Regions from separate parts of the Paenibacillus sp. J22P59 genome, predicted to be linked through region 4. Evidence: riboswitches for the same ligand, from Rfam matches in the RefSeq annotation. Region 4 holds a riboswitch; each other region holds the start of a gene.

Region 1 (5,393 bases), on a different contig from region 4:
CCACCTGTATCCCAATGCCTTCCTCTCCGACAAAACAACCTTCATGCGTGAATCAGGAGGCAAGCTGCGTTCCGACAAGGCTATGGCAGACAGCCAAGGCCACATGAAGATGTTAACGCTCGAAACGCTTGAAGGAGAAAGCCTACTGCCAAGGCTTCATTACATTCAACCCGATGACGGCAATTCCAATGATTTTACGCTGGCCAAGCTCAAGCTGCCTGAACCAGTGGCTCCTGGCAAATCGGTCACGCTGAAGATGGGCTTCGAAGTCAAGCTGCCTCAAGTATTTGCGCGTATGGGCTACTCTAATCAATTCGTCATGGCTGGACAATGGTTTCCCAAGCTTGCTGTCTATGAAACGGCAGGCACACGCGGCCGCACGGCTGAGGGCTGGAACATTCATCAATACCATGGCAACTCCGAGTTCTACAGCGATTTCGGCATCTACTCCGTGCGCATAGAGGTTCCAGAGGCATTCACTGTGGCAGGAACAGGCATCCAGACCAAAAGAACGGACAACCCTGACAATGGAACAACTATTCATCAATTCTACGCGGAGGATGTCCATGATTTCGCATGGTCTGCCTCGCCCAACTTCATCTATGAGGAAGATACGCTATCGGCGAAGAATATTCCTGGAGTGCGCATCAAGCTGTATCTCGATCCCGCTCATGCCGAGCTTAAGGATCGCTACATGCATGCTGCCAAGTCTGCTCTGACCAAATATTCACAGTGGTATGGAGAATACCCGTACAGCACGCTATCTATTATCGTGCCGCCCAAAGGAGCGAACGGTGCAGGAGGCATGGAATATCCGACACTCGTAACCGCGTTCGCCGCAGAATCAGACAACCCCGGCTATGGTCTGGAACGAACCGTCGTACATGAGATTGGTCACCAATATTGGTATGGCATGGTCGCCTCTAATGAGTTCGAGGAAGCTTGGCTCGACGAAGGCTTCACCTCCTACGCGGAGGATCGTGTAATGGAAAGCGAATATGGGGTGGAACCGAACCTGCGCCTCGAATCAAGCTATATTACATCTCCTGCTCCCTTGAAGCAGCCCTCTTGGGCTTATCGTGACCATATTCATTATGCAGAGAATGTGTACATGCGTGCCAAGCTTGTGCTGCTCGGTATCGAGAATCAGGTCGGAGACAAAACGATGCAAAAAATTATGCGCACTTATTTTCAGAAATATAAATTCAAGCATCCCACAAGCGGCGACTTTCAAAGAGTAGTAGAGCAAGTAACTAAGCAGAAGTGGCATGATTATTTCAGTGAATACGTCTATAACAACCGCATGGCAGATTTCTCCGTGGAATCCATTGAGATTCGCAAAGTCGAGCAAGATGGACAACTGCAATATGAATCCCTCGTGCTTATTAAGAAAAATGGCGGGAATAACGGTCCGATTCCGCTTGTTATGAAATTCAAAGACGGCATGACCGTGCCTAAGACATGGGAAGCCGAGGAGGCACATGTCCAATATAAGGTCGTTCATAGCGCACCGTTGGAATGGGTTGCCTTGGATCCGCAGCACAGCAATGTACTAGATAACAAGTACTATAACAACTTTATGAAAGCCGAACTGTCAGAAGCGGCCCGTACAAGATGGAGCATGGGCGTTGCCAAAATGATCGAGGGATTGCTTGGGACACTAAGCTGGTAAGGAAAGGAGGAGAGGCAATGAAAGGCCATATCATACAAGGCTGGAGACTGGCTATCAAGCATTTCTATATCGTTATCCTATTGTTTCTGTATCAGCTGCTCTGGGGTTTCTTCTTATATCGCTTCGTAGACTCGGTCATATCGCCGCTGCTCAGGCGTTTCCCAGACAGCTCTCCCTACGGTTCATCCGTACAGCTCTTCATGCATGAAGCCCAGTTCCAGCTGACTAAGACGGATCTGAGCACACCATACCTATGGATGCTTGGAGGGCTGTTTGCTGCCCGAATGCTGCTCACTCCACTTTTCAATGCAGGTCTGTTCTACTCCCTTCATCATGCAAATGATCATAAAGGTACACAATTCCTGCAAGGCATACGTAAGGCGTGGAAGCCGGTTACGCTATTATACTGGGCAGAGATGCTGCTTGCATTGGCACCAGCATGGTGGCTGCTCCCGCGAGCTGTGAAGGGAATCCTCCATAGCTCCTCTCCCGGAGAGCTATTACAACACACGCTGCCGTTAGCCGCAGGGTGGCTGCTCTGGGGGATTCTGCTCCATCTGCTCTTCTTGTCGATGGCCTTTGGCATTATTACTCGCAGCGGAACTCTGCATGCGCTGTGGAAGGCTCTTCGCCATCTGATTCCTTATGCAGGCTTAACCTTCGCTATGTGGGGAATCGGTGCAGGCATTAACCTATTTGTAAGCGGCATCTCGCTTGTATGGGCCGGCCTGCTGGCCTTAATTCTCCACCAGAGCTTCCATCTCATCCGAACTATGATGAAGGTGTGGACCGTTGCTGCCCAGTACGATTGCCTGCAATCCAAAGAAAGTTAATGTGAGGCACGAAAAAAAACGGCTCGTAGCTTGCAGTTCCACTGTTGGAACTGCAAGCTACGAGCCGTTTTGATATATCCCCAGACTATCGTCCCTATAAAAAAACAACATATTTCTCTTAAACTCCACATAAATAAAAGTTATTAGCATTTGCACGCCTCTAATTTATATAAAATAAGCAGAAAACACGAATATACGCGCTCAATAGCCAAAACATTACATGAGAATTATTAGAATTTGCCAATTGAAGGAGGAGATACGTGGAAAAAAACGAATAGTTAGCAGGTACATAAAAAACTTGCCAAATTCCTTGTACTGGAAACGGGGGAACCACCTCTGGGTGAATTGATTTCGACGTCCGACTTGATCGGCGCCTGAGAAATCATAGGGATCCTTCAACCGAACCCCACAGCTAACCTCGTCGGCAATTGGAAGGAGCTCCACCATTTTGAAAAAAGTTACCGCACTACTACTGGGACTCGTGTTAATGCTTGCCTTTCAAGCAGGCAGCGCTTTCGCGGATTCCAAAATGAACGGCATCATCGATGAGTTAATCGGCACTCCGTACCAAAGCGGCGGAACGTCGACGAAAGGCTTTGATTGCTCTGGATTCACGAGCTATGTATTCGATAAGATGGGAATTGAACTTCCCCGTACATCCGGCTCACAATCAAAGGCAGGAAAAGCGGTCGCTAAGAGCGATCTCGTTGCTGGAGACCTTGTATTCTTCAACACGAACGGTAAAGGTGTATCCCATGTCGGCATCTATGTAGGAGATGGCAAATTTGCACATTCCTCGTCCAGCAAGGGCGTTGTAATTAGCAAGCTGAGCGATTCCTATTATGAGAATCGGTACGTGAACGCTCGTCGCGTTATGAACACTACTACGTTTGAAAAATATGCTGACGAAGAATAAGCTTATCACCACTTCCTGGCCGAAGTGATTATGGGTCTTATTCAGCAGAGCCGCAGTTATTTGTCTCTTGGACAAATCGCTTGCGGCTTTTCTGTTTTTATAATCTTAAGGAGGACCGCTTGCTATGTACTTATTTATTCACCGCAAAGACCTGCGTTCAAACGATATGCGAGCATTTAATTATATTCATAAGCATCATCATACGGGCATTCATCTGCTTGTCCTTGATCCATCCCTAATTAGCGATGAGCGATTGAACAGCCATAGCGGACGCAACTTCATTGCTCAAGCGGCGACACTTCTGCGGGCCTATTCATCAGTGGGCAAGCAGCTTCATATTCTATACGGCAATCCTGCTCAAATTGTTGCAGCCCTCCTGCAGAAGTATCCGATCGAAGAGGTTATCGTCCATGCGGATTACACCCCTTATGCCCGAGAACGAGATAAAGGAATCCAACTAGCTTGCTCAGCAGCCCGAATCAGATGGATGCCGCTGGCAGATTCCTCTCTGATCGACCTCGAAGCGTTCCAGACCTTTACTAGGAGAACAGAGCCCTACAAAGTATTCACGCCTTTTTATCGGATGTGGAGCTCCTATATGCTTCAGTATTATACGCCTTCAGGAAGTGCTTCTCTTACAGACTTAACAACCGTTACACAATTGCACAGCAGCATCACTGTGCGATACACCCTGCCAAGCGAGATAACTGCCGTCTTAAGCGCCTCTTCCAGTACATGTGATCTTTATTCAACTGTGACCGATCAGTTAGAGCTGTTCAGTAGAGAGCGATTGTCCTCTTATGTGGACGAACGGGATCACTACGCGGTCAATCGGACGAGTGAATTATCCCGCTTCTTGAACACAGGAGCCCTATCGGCACGACAAGCGTATGAATGGTGCCTGGGACTACCCGGCTCAGAAGCGTGGATTAGACAGCTTGCCTGGCGTGATTTTTACATCTATCAAGCGATGTACAATGAGCATTACTTTTCTTATGAGAGTACACTAGACTTATCCCTTTTATCTGATGAGCACTTTGAGGCTTGGGCTGCCGGGAGAACCGGAATTCCAATTATAGATGCGGCGATGACCCAATTGAATCATACGGGACAGCTGCCCAATCGGCTCCGCATGGTCACAGCCATGTTCTTGACTAAGAACCTGCTCTGTCCGTTCACCCTTGGAGAAAGCTATTTCCGCCTTCACCTAAGCGACTATGACAATACACTGAATCGGGGTGGATGGTTATGGAGCTCTTCCTTAGGATATGATGCCGCACCCTACTTCCGGATTATGAATCCCTTAACGCAATCCCGGACGCATGATCCAAGCGGAGCCTATATCCGCCAATGGCTTCCTCAGCTTGCTCACTTGTCCGATAAGGAAATCCATGAGCCGCAGCCGGGAGCTATCGTTGATCTAAAAGCTTCACGCAGCAGAGCTATTGCGATTTATAAGATTCTATTAGGCTAATCAGACTAACTAGCTACTTGCTGGTCTTGGCGACACCCTAGTACCAGCACTTCATCCAAGGCAAGTTAATATATACTTATAGAATGGACTAACCTTACAATAGGAGTTGGTGAACGGCATGTCCGATTCTTTTCAAGCCTTTTCTCATTATAAACTTTCTGCATCCGAAATGATTCTATTGCCCCTTAGCGTTGAGCATGCGCAAGCGCTATGCACTTGGCGGTATGAGCCGCCTTATGACTTATATAACTGGCCTGCATGGGCAGACATGCAAAAGGACGAAATCGAATTCGGCGATCCCGTCCTTCGGCACAACCAATATGCGGCCATTATAAATAAACAAGCTGTATTAATCGGATTTGCCCAGTTCTTTCCCATCGTAGGGGTCACTCGAATTGGACTTGGCCTTCTCCCGGAGCTGTGCGGCAATGGGAATGGCGCTGTGTTTGCCGCTTTTCTTGCACAAGAAGCCAGGCGCAGAACGCCCGGCAATGAGAT
Region 2 (5,393 bases), on a different contig from region 4:
TTGCTGAGAATCAGCCATTAGGAGAATATTGCCTAATCGTTGAAGGGGCGGATGCTGCGTCTACAGCAGGAAGATCCAATGGATCAGAAGGAATAGAAGAGGAAGGGCCATGGTGGTCTCATCTGGAATTGGAAGCACATGTTGCTCATTATGAGATGGAATATGATCGTAAAGAAGCCATTAAGAGGGCAGCTCTGGATCGCGGTATGCAGAAGCGGGAAGTGTATAACGCAGTGAATCGCTAGTCACTGCGTTATACGCGCAAAAAAAGACCTTCCTGGCCGGGTTCTAGCACAGGAAGGCATTAAGGAGTATAAAAAGGTTAGAATTAACATGTGAATGAATCTATTATAACCTATATTCTTTATTTTGTCACAGGAGTAGGCAATTCTGATAGACAAACATGGCAAACAATTTTACCTTTGAAGTAAGATACGTTCTCCGCATTGCCACAGAAGATACATGCAGGCTCATACTTTTTCAGCATGATGCGCTCACCATCAACATAAATCTCTAGAGCGTCTTTCTCTCCAATTCCAAGCGTCCGGCGCAATTCGATAGGAATAACAACGCGCCCCAGTTCATCAACTTTACGTACAATACCTGTAGATTTCATCATAATTATTATTTCCCCTCTCAGAAAGTCAATTCGTCACTATTCGACATAGTTCTTATTATTGTGTTTACTATAATACCAACCATTCCCATAATAGTCAACCGAATAATCGTCGGATGTAGCGGCGTATAAGGGAATTGACGTTACAGTTTGGTCATATTACTCTGTACTAGAATACAATAATTTCGACAAAGATGAAACTAAAATACGACACTATTCGACATTATACTAGATTTTTGTGTCGAAATAATGAACAAAAGGGGTTGAATTGGAGAATGTATCAACAATTGACAGAAGAAAAAGTGTTCAAAGATCCTGTTCACAAGTACATATATGTACAGGATCAAACCATCTGGGACTTGATTAATACAAAAGAATTCCAGCGATTGCGTCGAATTAGACAACTGGGAACCTCCTATTTAACCTTTCATGGAGCTGAGCATAGCCGATTCTCTCATTCACTTGGTGTATATGAAATTACGAGGAAGATAATTTCACAGTTTGAACGCAATAATTATCCCGGCTGGCCGCGAGAAGAACGAATGCTCGCTCTATGTGCGGCTTTGCTGCATGATGTTGGCCATGGTCCCTTCTCTCATTCCTTAGAACAGGTATTTGACACGCATCATGAGCAATGGACCTGTGCAATTCTGCTGGAGGACACGGAAGTCAATCGAGTTCTTCGGCAAGTGTCCGATGATTTCCCACAGCAAGTTGCGGCAGTTATCCGTAAAACATACCCCAATCCAATCGTCATCAGCTTGATCTCAAGTCAGTTGGATGCGGATCGAATGGACTATTTGTTAAGAGATGCTTACTTCACTGGTGTGAATTATGGCAACTTCGATTTGGAGCGCATACTGCGCGTGCTTCGTCCGATTCAAGGGAAGATCGTTGTTAAGGAAAGTGGAATGCATGCCATTGAGCATTATCTAATGTCCCGCTATCAGATGTATTGGCAGATTTACTTCCATCCTGTAACAAGAAGCTCGGAGATCATATTAAGGCAAATTTTCCGCAGGGCCAAAGAGCTTCATGAAAGCGGCTATGCGTTAGGATGGATGCCGACTCCAATTAAGCATCTTCTCAATAATACAATTACCGTGAATGAATATTTGAAGCTGGATGAAGCCTATGTTCAGGCTGCATTCATTCACTGGGCTGAAGAGGCTGATGCTCTCTTGTCAGATCTCTGCGACCGCTTCTTGAATCGCCGCTTATACAAATATATAACCATAGATGAACCAGACGACACTTTATTAGAAGAAGTGCAACGCCAGTTTGTTGAAATAGGCCTTAATCCAGACTATCATATGGAGATTGACTTTCCTTTCGACCAGCCCTATGACATCTATCGTCCCGATACCAAAAAAGGAGGGAAAGAGGAGAAGACACCTATTCTGTTGTTGGACGAGCAGGATAGATTTATTGAGATCTCGGCTAAATCCGACATCGTATCCTCTATAACTGGCCTGCATCAGGGACAATATCATTTGTATTATCCAGAGGAGCCTCTGGCAGCCGCTGCAGACCAATTAAGCAAGCCTGTTCGCGAGCTATTCAAACTATAAGCCTTATTATAGAAGGAGCATGACAAAATATGATCTCTTTATTCGACACACATACCCATCTCGATGCTTCACAATTCGACGAAGACCGTGCAGAAGTGATTGAAAGAGCAAGAGCTGCTGGTGTAGATTTAATGCTTAACATTGGGTTTAATCGCGAGACGATTCCATCGACAATAGCATTAGCCGAGCAGTATGAGTTTATCTATGCTGCTGTCGGCTGGCATCCTGTCGATAGCATTGATATGAGACCTGAGGATTTGGAATGGATCGAACAGCTTTGTTCACATGAAAAGGTTGTAGCAATAGGGGAAATTGGCTTGGATTATCATTGGGATACTTCTCCCAAGGACGTGCAGCAGCGTGTGTTCCGCGAGCAGATTCGCCTAGCCAAGCGCCTTAATAAACCGATTGTTATTCATAATCGGGATGCCCATGAGGATATTCTTCGACTATTAAAGGAGGAGAATGCTTCCGAGGTTGGAGGGGTCATGCACTGTTTTTCTGGCAGTCCTGAAACCGCTAAGCAATGTCTCGATATGAACTTCTATATTTCGTTCGGTGGACCGCTTACATTCAAGAACGCGAGGGTGCCAAAAGAGGTGCTTGCAACAGTTCCTTTGGATCGATTATTAATGGAAACAGACTCCCCTTATTTGGCCCCGCATCCATATAGAGGGAAGAGAAATGAGACCTCTTATGTATCCCTTGTGGCCGACATGGTAGCTGAAATTAAGGGGAAAACGAAGGAAGAAATTGCTGAAATCACCACCCAAAATGGTAAAAAATGTTTCCGAATTCAGTAAAATCGGTTGAAAAGCAGAGAAAACGAGACCTTTACGACGATAAAACTGATTTTTGCTTGGGAAATCGGCTAAATTTTCAGTGGTAATGCTGAAATTTCGTTAAAATCGTCTTTTATCTCATCTTTACAACTAGGCTCTGGTGAAGGTATGATTCATTTCAGAGCTTTAAATTTTTGTATTGGATTTCCAGTTTGCGCTTAATCTCCATTGCGGAGAGCGGGGGAACCAGGGCGACTATGTTGGGGGAGAATGTTACCTCACAACAAGACCATGATGAATTCTTCTAGGGGTGAATTTTGCGGCGATTGCCATGAGCATTCGATCCGTGATTAGGGCAGCTCTCTTGCCCGAACCCGACAGCTAACCTCGTAAGCGTGTTATAGAGAGCGATCACCCTCGTGCATCCACCAACCCTGAAGTCTAGCAGACCATTCGGGAAGCCACGATACAGATCCTCTGTCGACGGCTTCTTTTTATTTTCCGAATAACACGGAAATGGTCGACATAGGGTAGATTTAGGAGGTGGGGGGCGTAAGAATAGACTGGAGCGTGTTGATCACGCCAATATACTATAGTCACGTCAATGTATCATGTTACACTAGGCGGCGGGGCTATGAAGGAGGACCGATGAAGTGGGCATTATCCAAGCTAAGGAAACCCATGTGAAACGATCATCCAGCATGTCTTTCGCATTGCGATGGAAGCATGGAAACTTGCGTTTGATTCTTCTGAGTGCTACTATCTCAATCGCTATGACTTTCATGTTTTTGGTGTTGTTGTACGGATCGGCTGACAAAAGCGTATCCGTAGTGGTTAATGGACAAGAAACTATTGTGAAGACAAAACAATGGGTCCTGCAACGCCTACTGGATGAACAAGCTATTACAATTGGTCCGCATGATGAGGTCTCAGTTCCTCTGAATGCGTCCATCAAAGACGGAGACCGGATTGAGATTAATTTCGCGGTTCCAGTCGTTGTAAAAGCTGATGGCAAGACCTCAACGATGTACACGACAGAGAAAACAGTGCAAGCAGCGATCGATGATTTGAATATTTCGGTTCGCGATCAAGATAAGATATTGCCATCGTTGAGCACACTAGTCACGGAGGATATGACCTTATCCGTTATCCGCGTTGACAAAAAAGTGAGTGAGAAAGAGCGTACTACTCCGTTCTCGATCGTTAAGAAGGAAGATCCGACTCTGGAGACAGGCAAGGAGAAGTTGGTTCAGACCGGTAAAGAGGGCCTTGTCGTCGAGAATATAGAGAAGCATTATGAGAATGGTGTTCTTATATCAGAGACTGTCGTGAGCAAGGTGGTTGAAGCGAGAGCGGTCAATCAGGTTGTTGCAGTCGGAACGAAGAAGGCAGAGCCTAAGGTACAGGTGCTTTCCAACAAAAGTCCAAGCCTCATGAGCTATACTAAGAGAGGTGTTACGTTCAAAGCTAAGAAAGTATTGAGCAACTTCACTCTTACGGCCTATACAGCGGATCTGCGCTCCACAGGCAAAGGAAAAGATCACCCTGATTTCGGAATCACAGCTTCCGGTACACGTGTGACAGAGGGACGTACGATTGCAGTCGATCCTAAAGTCATTCCAATCGGTTGGTGGGTATATATCGAAGGCATCGGCTTCCGCAGAGCGGAGGATAAGGGCGGTGCAATCAAAGGCAACAAAATTGATGTGTACTTCGACAGTGCGAAGCAGGCAACCAATTTTGGCAGAAAGAAAGGGTTCACGGTATACGTACTTGGGCCAAATAAGCCGTCAGCAAGCTAGGCGAGATGACGGTATCGTATTTAGAAGCTAAATATGTCATGATAAGGAGAGGCACTGCCTCTTCTTTTTGTCTGTTCAGGGGCAGTAAACATTCATTAAACAAGAGATTACGGATATAGTAAATAGACGTTGTCATAGGAATGAAGGTTGCACTTTCTTTCGATGGAAAGGGATGTTTTTATTGATTAAGGAGATTATTGTTGTAGAAGGCAAAGATGATACGGTTGCCATTAAGCGAGCGGTTGAAGCAGATACCATTGAGACGAACGGTTCCGCTATAGGAGAGGACGTTCTTAGACGCATCCTGCTGGCTCAAGAGCGAAGAGGAGTTATCATATTCACAGACCCTGATCATGCTGGTGAGCGTATTCGCAAAATTGTTGCAGGCCGCGTTCCTGGCTGTAAGCATGCTTTTCTGCCGCAGGAGAAGGCTATGTATAAAGGTGATATCGGCATTGAGAACGCTGCGCCGGAGGCCATTCGCCAAGCCCTTGCCGAACTGCGTACAGAGACGCCAGAGGGTCTGGGGGAGATTACTTGGGATGACTTGATGGATGCTGGGCTTATTGTACATCCTGAGGCAGCAAACCGTCGTCTGCTGATGGGCAATCTGCTTGGCATT
Region 3 (5,393 bases), on a different contig from region 4:
AGGGCAATGCCGAACAGGCGATAGATAGCTTCCTCAGAAATAGCAGCACACCAAGCCAGCATAGGAAGCATCCAGAGCGCATCCATATTATAGGGTGACTGTGTAGCATCGCTAGTGCCCCATGAGCCGATTGCGAACGTCAGGACGATAAAGATGACGGATTGTATGCCAAGCAGGATGAGGGCGAATAGGTAGCCAAGCCCTACGCTGCGCCATACATGCTGGCCGTAGCCTGGCTCGCGGAAGCCGGGCCACAATGGACGCTTCCATGAGCGCCACATTCCATCTCCAGCGACAAGAGCAAAGTATACGCTGATGCCGACAGGGAGTAGCAAAAGAATCGTAACGAACATCATAACCTTCATCATGGAATCAGTCGTTATTTCCTCGCCAAACTGAGAACGAATGCCGTCCATCATATTCAGGTTGTTATAAATATAAAAGAACATAAAAATGAGGCTGAGAATGATTCCCCGTTTGAACGTTGTGTTTTGGCGGTACAAGATGGCATAGATAATAGATAAGATGAGAGACATCACGCATAAGTGCAGCAAGGATACCATGGATAGAGCATCCGCCCATTTTTTCTGGGAAGCAATAAGGGCATCATAGCTCGCAGGCACTTTGAAGACAGGCTTAAAGACCGTGACGACGGGGCTGCTTGCCAATTGGTCGACGCCAACGGTCAGCTCCAGCTGAGCGTCGCCTTGCTTGTAGCCAGCAGGCTGGAAGACCACATACCCTTCATCGCTGACGTAACGTTCCTTCAATTCATTAAGCTGGAAGCCCTTACTGACAGCGAATTGCTCAGCAGTTGCAAGGAGCTCCTTCTCTGTAGCTAAGGGAGCCGTGTCAGCGTTGAACAGCTTCCAGCTTGTGACGCTTCCGTTGCTCATATGTACATAGACGAATACGCTGCTGCCATTCTCAAGATCAACCTGAGATTGGTAAGTATCGTTTGGATAGGTGCTGCCGAATTTTTTGTCATAGGCTTCGAGCATTTTCTCCTTGGAGAAATATCCGGTCGTCAGGCTGTCCGTCTGATAGATCGTATTGGCTTTCAGAGCCTTCTCGCCGAATTGCTGCGTCGCAAATTGAATTGCGATTTGCTCGGCTTTTTCGTTACTAATGACGTTGGAGGTTGTAGCATCCGTATTCAAATATTGCTGCGCAAGCGGTCCTACTTGTGTAATCAGGAAAATAACCGCACCGATAATTGCCGCCCATACGAATCGTTTCCAATCATGACGGGCAATGGAATCAACCATAGTTCACCTCAGAATAATTAATATATTTTTCTTGTACATCCATGTAACCATACCATATAAAAGGCTGTTTTATCCAATATTAGGTCCTTCAAATGGTAAGGGAATGTGAAGCAAGGAAGCGGAACAATCATAAAAGCGAGAAATAACGATGTGCACGACGCCTTGGATAGGCTGCTTGATGCAGTTGCCTGTTTTTGATCGAATTCAAGCTTATTTATCTGTTTTGCTTCCTTTATGTTCCCCATAGCTAGGGCTTATAATCGTTAACGTTAGTAGAACTTGAATCTTAAATTGAATAGCAACAGCCGAATTTCCGTTTGAAAACGGGGGAACCATAATGCTGTGGAATAGATCCGTCAGCAAGGGGTGAATTTTGGCGGCAAATAGGAGGTTTCTTCTATATACCGCTGAATAGGGCTGCCTGTCCAGGCCCGAATCCGTCAGCTAACCTCGTAGGCTGTATGGAACAGGACTCATCGCATATTAGCATTGGGCTTCCAGTGCTTTTTTTTATGCCCGAACTCTTGTTTACGAATCATTGAGGAGCCAGCAGGAAGATGTGGAAAAGGATTTGGAATGTGAAGAAATGGTCGCCGCCGCGCATATTTGTATCAGGTCTGGCCGTTATAATAGTGATTGGCGCTATATTATTGTCCATGCCATTCGCTACAAGTGGCAGCGATATGCCCAGGTTTATAGATGCGTTGTTCACGGCAACCTCTGCAGCATGTGTGACAGGGCTTGTCGTAGTGGATACAGGCACATACTTTACGACTGGTGGACAAATTGTTCTGCTTGGATTAATACAAGTGGGCGGTCTTGGATTCATGACGATGGGAACATTGATTTCGCTTGTGCTGCGTAAAAAAATATCGCTGCGAGAACGATTGCTCTTGCAAGAAGCGATGAACCAGACGAGTATGGAAGGCATCGTTCGTCTCATTCGCAAGGTTATTACTTATTCATTAACGATTGAGCTGGTCGGAGCGTTGCTATTCGCATCACGCTTCGCGGCTGATATGCCTTTAGGCAAAGCTTTGTATTTTGGTGTTTTCCATTCGATATCTTTATTTAATAATGCAGGCTTTGATATTTTCGGCAACTATAGGAGCCTGACGCTTTATGTGAATGATCCCGTTGTGAATATAACAGCTATGCTGCTTATTATTCTCGGGGGCATCGGGTTTATCGTGTTGTCTGATTTGCTGGAATACCGCAAGAACAAAAGGCTTTCCCTTCATAGCAAGGTCGTCTTATCTATGACGGCCGCTCTTATCGCTGTTGGGACTATTGTTATTTTTATCTTTGAATTCACGAATAACGCGACGCTTGGTTCCCTGAATTGGGGCGGCAAGCTGCTCGCCTCCTTCTTCCAATCTGTTACACCGAGAACGGCGGGAGCAAATACGCTTGATTATACGGAGCTTCGCCAAGCGACATTATTCTTCACTATTATATTGATGTTCATAGGGGCATCACCGGGCTCAACCGGGGGCGGAATTAAGACCACAACGTTCACGACGCTCATTGGTGCCGTCGTCGCGATGGCCAAAGGCAAGGAGGATATCGTCTTTTTCCGGCAGCGCCTAGCCAAGGAGCGCGTTATGAAAGCATTGACGATTACGATGCTGTCGCTTGGCTTCGTCTTGTTCGTCACAATGCTGCTGGCGACAACGGAGGATCAGCAGTTTCTAAAAATATTGTTCGAGACGACATCGGCCTTCGGTACAGTCGGCTTGTCGATGGGATTGACTCCAGAGCTTACGGACATCGGCAAAGTCCTTATTATGGTGACGATGTTTGCTGGCAGGCTGGGGCCTTTGACGCTTGCTTATGCGCTCGGCAAGAAGACAGATAGAGAGCTTTACCGATATCCTGAAGGCAAAATTACGATTGGTTAGGGGAACAGGGAGAGAAAATGAAAAATCATCAATTTGTTATCGTAGGTCTAGGGAGATTCGGATCAAGCCTTGGGAGAGAGCTGATCGAGCTGGGGCATGAGGTGCTCGGCATAGATAAGGACGAAGAAGCTGTCCAAGAGATGAGCAATATTCTTACTTATGCGGTGTCGGCTGATTGTACAGATGAAGAAACGCTGCGCTCACTCGGCGTAAGGAATTTCGACTGCGGCGTTGTGGCAATCGGAGACGATATTCAAGCGAGCATATTAACGACTATATTGTTGAAGGACCTGGGTGTGAAAAAGGTTGTGGCCAAAGCGATGGATGAGCTTCATGGCCGCGTATTAGAGAAAATAGGCGTGGATCGCATCGTCTATCCTGAGCGGGACATGGGCATTCGTGTCGCTCATCAGCTCGTCTCTCCGAACCTGCTCGATTATATCGAGCTGTCCAAGGAATATACAATTGCTGAGCTTTCTGTGCCGAAGTGCCTCAACGGCAAAACGCTCCATGAACTGAATCCAAGAGCAAGATTCGGCTGCAGTATCGTTGCAATCAATAAGCCTGACGGTATCATTATCGCTCCTACTGCAACAGATATCGTAACCGAACGGGATGTCATGGTTGTCATCGGGACCAATGAACAAATTGAGCTGTTTGAAGAATCGGTAATCAGGTGAAGCTAGAGGACAGAGGCGTGATAAGCGCTTCTGTCCTTTTTGATCATTGAGAATGAATCTCTTCTATATTATATAGAAGGAAAAGAGCTCAGCTATTTCAATGAATCGAGCTCTTCAATCCAGCGCCGCACAGAAGGGTTGAGATTCGCAGGGTCAGAGTGGATAAGGCAGGTCGTCCGCTTCGTATCCTTGAGCTCCCGGATGGGGATGACGATCAACTCATTGTCCTCAAGCAGCTGTTTGCGCATATAAGATTGGGGAAGAAGCGTGCCAGCTCTGCAGGTATGCAGCAGCCTTAGAATCGCTTCGAAGGAATCGATCTCCATACGTACATCAGGCTGCAAGTGATATTTGGCGAATACCTCATCCGTTAATTTGCGATACCAGGTTCCCTTGGAGAACAGAATCATTGGCAGATTATTAAGATCCTGAATGCCAGGCTGCTCATTGCTAGCCAGATCAACTGTGGTAGGCAGGACAAGCAGCAGATGATCATCGAACAGGGGAACACAGTGGAGCTGCACATCTTCAATACGGGATGCGACGATTGCAATGTCTGCTTTATTGTCTCTGACGAGCGACACAATCTCATGCGTTTTTCCAGTCACTGCCTTAATATCGAACTCTGGGTGGCTCGCATTCAGAGACTTGATGAAATCTGGCAACGTCGTTTGCAAGGTGGTCAAGCTCGCTCCAATCGTAATGGAGGTTCTTCCCGTTCGGGCGTATTCCGAGACCGTCTCCATATAACGGCGATGCATTTGTTGCAGCTCAAGCGAGTATTCGTAGGTAAGCTGCCCGATTCTCGTTAATTCGAGCCGCTTGCCTACACGGCGGAACAGCTCGGCTCCGATATCTTCCTCCAGCTTAGCGAGCTTACGAGAGAGGGCAGGCTGGGACAGGTTGAGGAAGCCGGCAGCTTTATTCATACTGGAATGCTCTACAATTGCAGCGAATATTTGAAATTCTTCAATCATTTACGTACATACTCCTTTTTATTGTTGCTTATGCGTTATGGTTATAATTATTAATAATAAATATGCAATTCCATTATAAGCTGAAAAGGAGTAGGATTAAAAGTGTGGCAAATCCGTGTCAAATTTTGTTGACGGAGATACAAGCTGGGGGTAAAATGTAGAATGGTTTGTTAAATGTAGTAAATTGTTGAATGTAGTAAAAAAGTAAATTACGCAACCACAGTCTGGAAAGGAGAAGTATTAATGAAAGGAAATTCGTATTACTCGCGCAAGCTGCACTCCCTACTTGGAGTGATCCCGCTCGGCATGTTCATTGTCGTGCATGCGCTAACTAACTACCAGGCGTTCGAACGTGGCGCGGAGGGCTTTGAGAAAGGCGTAAGCCTTGTTAACAGCATCCCGCTTCTTCCGTTGTTTGAGATTTTTGGTATTTTCCTGCCGCTGTTGTTCCATGGGGTATACGGCTTGTACGTTGCCTACCAATCGAACTCCAACACGGGTCGTTTCAAATATGGACGGAACTGGGCGTTCACCGCACAACGTGTTACGGGTGTAATTACGTTTATC
Region 4 (5,393 bases):
TATATGATATCCATAGCCCGCGTGTTCCAGCAGTAGAAGAGATGACGTCTATGATTAAGCGTGCTTTGAGCGTGCTGGACCCTGAGCTCTTCTGGATTAACCCGGATTGCGGCCTCAAGACAAGAGGGATGGAAGAGACTGTACTATCCTTGCGCAATATGCTTGCGGCTACAGAGCAAGTCAGAGCGCAATACGCTAAAAATGCCTAATTTATAAGCTAAAACAGGAACGGTATTGCCATACCTTGGCGATGCCGTTTTTTTATTTGTAGATTAAGGGGAGAAATTTCGAAGAACGCATGGTACGATTACAAACAGGCTGTCTCAAATATGCTTGTGGCAGTTCGTTTAGTGCTAGGAGGCAACGATTATCATATGGCTTCTTTACTTGAGATAAATAATATATCTAAATATAAAAGAGACAGCGAAAAGGGCTGGCTATTCGAAGGAATAACAGCCAAGGTTAATGCCGGCGAGAGAATTGCGCTCCTTGGTGTATCGGGTCAAGGGAAAAGTACCCTTCTGCGCATTCTTGCTTTACTAGAAACGATGGATCAAGGCGACTTACGGCTTGAGGGGAAGCCAGTTGAGTCCTTGAATCCACAAGCTTGGCGCAAGAGGATAGGTTATGTCGCTCAAACGCCGATTATGCTGCCAGGCAGTATTGAGCAAAACCTAAGGACGGCAAGTGAGCTGCATGGCCTTGTCTTTGATGAAGCGCTAGCCAGAGGCTCTATGGAGGCAATCGGATTAGGCCACATAGATTGGAGTAAGCCCGCATCCGAGCTCTCAGGCGGAGAAAAGCAGCGTACCGCGCTAGTCCGTTCAATGCTGCTACAGCCGGATATGCTGCTGCTCGATGAAACGACCTCTTCACTTGATCCTGCCAGCAAGGAAGCGGTAGAGCAGCATGTGAAGCTTTGGACGGAGAAGAATGGAACGGCGTTCGTCTGGGTTACGCATGATTTGGAGCAGGCCCGCTGCATCAGTGATCAAATCTGGTTTATGGCAGAGGGCAAGCTGATTGAAGCCTCCGATACGGAGAGCTTCTTCCAGAGCCCTTCGACGGAGCAAGCTTGTCAATATTTAAGGAAGCAGTCCTCCAGAGAGGAGGCTGCGCATGAGTGAACTTGCCTTAGTCTGTACCTTGGTGTTCGTGGCGATTACAGCTTTTCTCTCCATCAAGCAGAAGCTTGGGCTTGAGAAGGATATCGTCATAGGTACGATAAGATCAGCCCTGCAGCTTTTATTTATTGGTTACGTCCTGCATTTTATTTTTGAGACCAATCACCCTGTCTTTATTATTCTTATTCTCTTATCTATGATTAGCGTAGCCGCATGGAATGCAGGATCGCGGGCCAAGTCCGTTCCCGGCATTCGGCTTCGAATTGCTATTGCGCTTGCTTGTACTGAAGCTGTGACGATGGGGTTGCTGCTCGGACTTGGTATCATTGAAGCTGTTCCACAATATATTATTCCGGTCAGCGGGATCATCATTGGCAGCTCGATGGTCGTATGCGGTCTTTATCTTAATCAGATGAAACGTGAGGTAGAGTCATCAAGAGGAGAAATTGAGACCTTGCTGGCACTCGGTGCGACGGCGAAGCAAGCAATTGAGGCCGCAATTAAGCGCTCAGTCCGCTCCAGCATGATACCAACGATTGATGGCATGAAAACGGTTGGGCTTGTCCAGCTCCCGGGGATGATGACCGGAATGATCGTAGCTGGCGCTGAACCGATCGAGGCTGTGAAATACCAAATACTTATTATGTTCGTATTGGCCTCATCAGCTGCAATAACTGCGATGCTGCTAAGCTGGCTTAGCTATAGGCTCTGGTTTACTAAAGACCTAAGGCTTCCACATAACGAATCAATGAGCAAAAAGAAACCCTGAAGACGGTATTCGTCCATTTCAGGGTTTCTCTTCTGTTAGCTGGTTGGTGTCTAGAACAAAGATAAGTAGAAGGTAGAATGTCGCAATAATAGCTGTGTACAGCAAAGATCAGCAGTAACGTTAGTAACGGAATCCGCGAATAAACGTTGGAGCTGGTTAGGATCGTCAGGAGTTGTGGACCACAGGAATGGAATTGTGCTGATGCTGCCGATATAGTGGGATAAAGCAGCACTCCAAGCGCTCCAATCGGCGGGCAGGTCTGTTACTTGGAGGAATAGTTCGCTTCGTCCAAAGCCCTGATTTGTCGTTATACGCATACAAATTTTATAGCCTGTGTCTCCTGTAATAGCTGGTTCCGGGATAATAAAAAGCTCAATTCTTTTTACGATTAGTTCAGGGGGAAGCTCGGCATTAGGTAATGGATCGGCACCTTGTACAATAATCATCTTAATCTCTCCTCGTATTCGCTTACGGAGTTAGCTGACGGATTCGGGATAGAGAGCTCCCTACAGGCATAATGCAGACCCGATTCACCCCTTGCGTTCATAATAACCGTTAATAGGTTCATAATACACGCGATGGTTCCCCCGCTTCTTAGCAAGAATTCAGCGATTGCAGATTAGCCTTTTTCGGCTTGGCGTCTATGTTATACTCGGTACCGTTTTTTGTAAAACGAAGCTTTTCTGTTTAAAGCCTTATTCCTGTCAAAAGTAAATAGCAAGACTGATTTAGGCTATATAATCATGGTTTTTCACGAAAATACTCTCTTATGCTCGGCTATTAAGATACAAGCGATAATAGGTCTGAATTTCATGCAGGCGAGAGCGGATGCCACTTCGTATAAATTTCGTAAACTGAAGAAATAGAGAGATATACGTTGATTGGTGAAGATGGAGTGGATTGAAAGCGCTATTCTTAAGTCTTTATCCTTGTTTTTCGGTCTATTCGGTTCCTGCCATCGCTTTACACAATAGGAAGGCAGGGAGTATGATTCGATTCAGAGTTATAAAAAAGTTTCCAGAACTGTATCGCTGAGTTTCCGTTGACAAGACGGGAAACGGGGGAACCAAGCAATTGCGGGATCTTCTTCAACAAGAGACCCGCTGTGCATTCGCGTCATTGCGCTATTCGATGTGAGAGTCGGATCGCAATGACGCAGGGGTGAATCTTTGGCCGAAGGCATTCGGTTACAAAGTAGGGCGACTCTCACCGCCCGAATCCGACAGCTAACCTCGTAAGCGTAGATCGAGAGAGGGATGATGAAGCTTGTGATCGATTAATTCGACCACAGCGGCATAAGCCTCTGTGGTTTTTTGCGGCCCAAAATGGAAAATGCAGCTGTTGCCGCACAGCAAGTACAATTGAAACGCTGAGTCCCGCATGACGGGAACGGGGGAACCAACGAGCAATAACGGCAATCAGAATGCCGCAAATGCTCATGGGGTGAATCGCGAGGCTTTGCAGCCAAGCGTAGGGCGACTCTCAAGCCCGAATCCGACAGCTAACCTCGTAAGCGTATTTTGAGAGAGGCGACAATCGTCGCGAGCCGACCCTTCATGGAATGTTCTTTCTCCATGACCGAAGAAGCCGCGGGAGAGCACCTCTGCTCCCGTAGGCTTCTTTTTTGTTGTCTTTTTCTCCTGCTATATGGGTTTACAGGAGGAAAATGAGATGGAACAAGAGCATATTCTCGTAGCTGGCATGAACGAAGCTACGCTTTCTTTTATCCGACAGCTTATGTTTAAGCAGCTGCCTTTTATCGTGCTAACGAATAACAAGCAGGAGGAGCTACGCTTCAAACGAGCAGGCGTTATGAGCGTTATTCGGCTCAATACGAATGATCGCAGCAGTTGGGAGCTGCCATCAGCTGCGATAGCGGAGGTATTCATTTTCGAGAGCAGCCTGGCGTTAAGTTGCAGATACGTTCAATGCTGCAGGCAATGGACCTCCAAGCCGCTATATATCATTACACAAAATTGGAACCCACGAGCCATATACAAAGGGCTGGGTGCGAACCACATTATTTATACACGAGCGTCGGAGGTTGGATTTTTGTTGCGTGATCGGGAGCCGGAGCATCATTCGGCTGAGTGATTAGAGCAGGAAGAAGCCTGCAACCCATCCCTAGGAGGAATGAAAAATGCTGGACATATATATGGCGGGAATCGTTATCGTTTTAACTCTGCTCATGATTGGATTAGGCCGGTGGGCATCCACAACGATAGAAGAGGGAAGTGAATCCAAATGATATGGGCGTTAGTCATCCTAATAGCAGCTTTGTTCGTCTACTTAACTTATGTGCTCATTCATCCAGAAAAGTTCTAGTGCTTATACCTAAGGAGGAATTCCATTGACGATGTTCGCATTTTTATCCATCGCATTTACTTTAATGCTGGCGCTGCTGCTAGCCAAGCCGACAGGCTTGTACGTAGCGAAGGTATTTCAATATGACAAGACAAGATTGGACAACATATTTGCTCCTGTTGAGAGGCTGATATTCTCTGCTTCAGGCATACGCCGGGATAATCAGACTTGGAAGCAATATGCAGCCGCTGTTGTGATTTCGAATGCGGTTATGATTGGTATCGTGTATTTGATCTTCCGTACGCAAGCCTGGCTGCCTTTGAATCCAAGCGGCATTGCCAATATGGAACCAACACTTGCCTTCAATACGGCAATCAGTTTCATGGCTAATACGAACTTGCAGCATTACAGCGGGGAGAGCGGGTTATCATATCTATCTCAAATGATCGCAATCGTGTTCATGATGTTTACCTCTCCTGCGACTGGTCTTGCGATCGTTATCGCTTTTATAAGAGGGCTTGCAGGAAAGCCGCTGGGCAACTTCTTCGTCGACATGGTGCGGGGGATTACGCGGATCTTTCTTCCCATTGCATTTGTTGCTGCCCTGCTGTTCATCGCGCTTGGCACGCCGCAGACGCTGGAGCCTACAGTTACAGCGACTACCCTGGAAGGGGCATCGCAGGACATTGCTCGCGGACCGGTAGCTTCTTTCTTAGCAATCAAGGAGCTTGGCAATAACGGCGGCGGATTTTTTGGCGTCAACTCGGCTCATCCTTTTGAGAATACCGGCGGCTTAAGCAATTTGCTCCAAATGCTGCTTATGCTGCTGCTAACGACTGCACTGCCCTTCACTTATGGAAAAATGGTCGGCAATGCGAAGCAGGGGCGCGTTCTCTTCGTCTCCATGGCGATGCTGTTCATCGTGATGCTAGGCACTTCTCTAACCAGTGAATTTGCCGGGAATCCAGCCCTTAATGCACTTGGCATTCAAGCGGATCAGGGATCCATGGAAGGAAAAGAGGTACGGCTGGGAACGGCGGCATCCTCCCTCTATTCGGTTGTGACGACCGCTTCGGAGACCGGGGCAGTCAATACGATGCACGATACCTTGACCCCGATTGCAGGAATGGTTACGCTCGCCAATATGATGCTTAATACCGTATTCGGGGGCGTAGGCGTAGGCTTGCTGAACGTGC

What was found. A riboswitch is a leader RNA that binds a small molecule or an ion and turns the genes downstream of it on or off. The one in region 4 is predicted to bind cyclic di-AMP.
Region 1: linked by a shared signal. The riboswitch ahead of AC50YO_RS23320 (C40 family peptidase) and the one ahead of AC50YO_RS17820 (hypothetical protein) in region 4 are both predicted to bind cyclic di-AMP.
Region 2: linked by a shared signal. The riboswitch ahead of AC50YO_RS23790 (resuscitation-promoting factor) and the one ahead of AC50YO_RS17820 (hypothetical protein) in region 4 are both predicted to bind cyclic di-AMP.
Region 3: linked by a shared signal. The riboswitch ahead of AC50YO_RS04540 (TrkH family potassium uptake protein) and the one ahead of AC50YO_RS17820 (hypothetical protein) in region 4 are both predicted to bind cyclic di-AMP.

The regions. Positions count from the first base shown of each region.
Region 1 covers NZ_JBXENX010000018.1:36,849-42,241, forward strand. Annotated here, with positions in the region: gene AC50YO_RS23310 (M1 family aminopeptidase) at 1-1,672, shown strand, start outside; gene AC50YO_RS23315 (hypothetical protein) at 1,690-2,505, shown strand; cyclic di-AMP (ydaO/yuaA leader) riboswitch at 2,795-2,947, shown strand; gene AC50YO_RS23320 (C40 family peptidase) at 2,951-3,421, shown strand; gene AC50YO_RS23325 (cryptochrome/photolyase family protein) at 3,546-4,895, shown strand; gene AC50YO_RS23330 (GNAT family N-acetyltransferase) at 5,014-5,393, shown strand, end outside.
Region 2 covers NZ_JBXENX010000019.1:53,217-58,609, reverse strand. Annotated here, with positions in the region: gene rsmI (16S rRNA (cytidine(1402)-2'-O)-methyltransferase) at 1-245, shown strand, start outside; gene AC50YO_RS23805 (AbrB/MazE/SpoVT family DNA-binding domain-containing protein) at 365-619, opposite strand; gene AC50YO_RS23800 (HD domain-containing protein) at 892-2,187, shown strand; gene AC50YO_RS23795 (TatD family hydrolase) at 2,217-2,990, shown strand; cyclic di-AMP (ydaO/yuaA leader) riboswitch at 3,175-3,380, shown strand; gene AC50YO_RS23790 (resuscitation-promoting factor) at 3,623-4,771, shown strand; gene rnmV (ribonuclease M5) at 4,953-5,393, shown strand, end outside.
Region 3 covers NZ_JBXENX010000002.1:280,491-285,883, reverse strand. Annotated here, with positions in the region: gene AC50YO_RS04545 (CPBP family intramembrane glutamic endopeptidase) at 1-1,268, opposite strand, end outside; cyclic di-AMP (ydaO/yuaA leader) riboswitch at 1,562-1,742, shown strand; gene AC50YO_RS04540 (TrkH family potassium uptake protein) at 1,826-3,169, shown strand; gene AC50YO_RS04535 (potassium channel family protein) at 3,187-3,849, shown strand; gene AC50YO_RS04530 (LysR family transcriptional regulator) at 3,942-4,826, opposite strand; gene AC50YO_RS04525 (succinate dehydrogenase cytochrome b558 subunit) at 5,070-5,393, shown strand, end outside.
Region 4 covers NZ_JBXENX010000009.1:313,528-318,920, reverse strand. Annotated here, with positions in the region: gene metE (5-methyltetrahydropteroyltriglutamate--homocysteine S-methyltransferase) at 1-209, shown strand, start outside; gene AC50YO_RS17835 (ABC transporter ATP-binding protein) at 336-1,127, shown strand; gene AC50YO_RS17830 (ABC transporter permease) at 1,120-1,893, shown strand; gene AC50YO_RS17825 (hypothetical protein) at 1,944-2,339, opposite strand; cyclic di-AMP (ydaO/yuaA leader) riboswitch at 2,344-2,514, opposite strand; cyclic di-AMP (ydaO/yuaA leader) riboswitch at 2,913-3,150, shown strand; cyclic di-AMP (ydaO/yuaA leader) riboswitch at 3,251-3,425, shown strand; gene AC50YO_RS17820 (hypothetical protein) at 3,565-3,987, shown strand; gene kdpF (K(+)-transporting ATPase subunit F) at 4,138-4,218, shown strand; gene kdpA (potassium-transporting ATPase subunit KdpA) at 4,250-5,393, shown strand, end outside.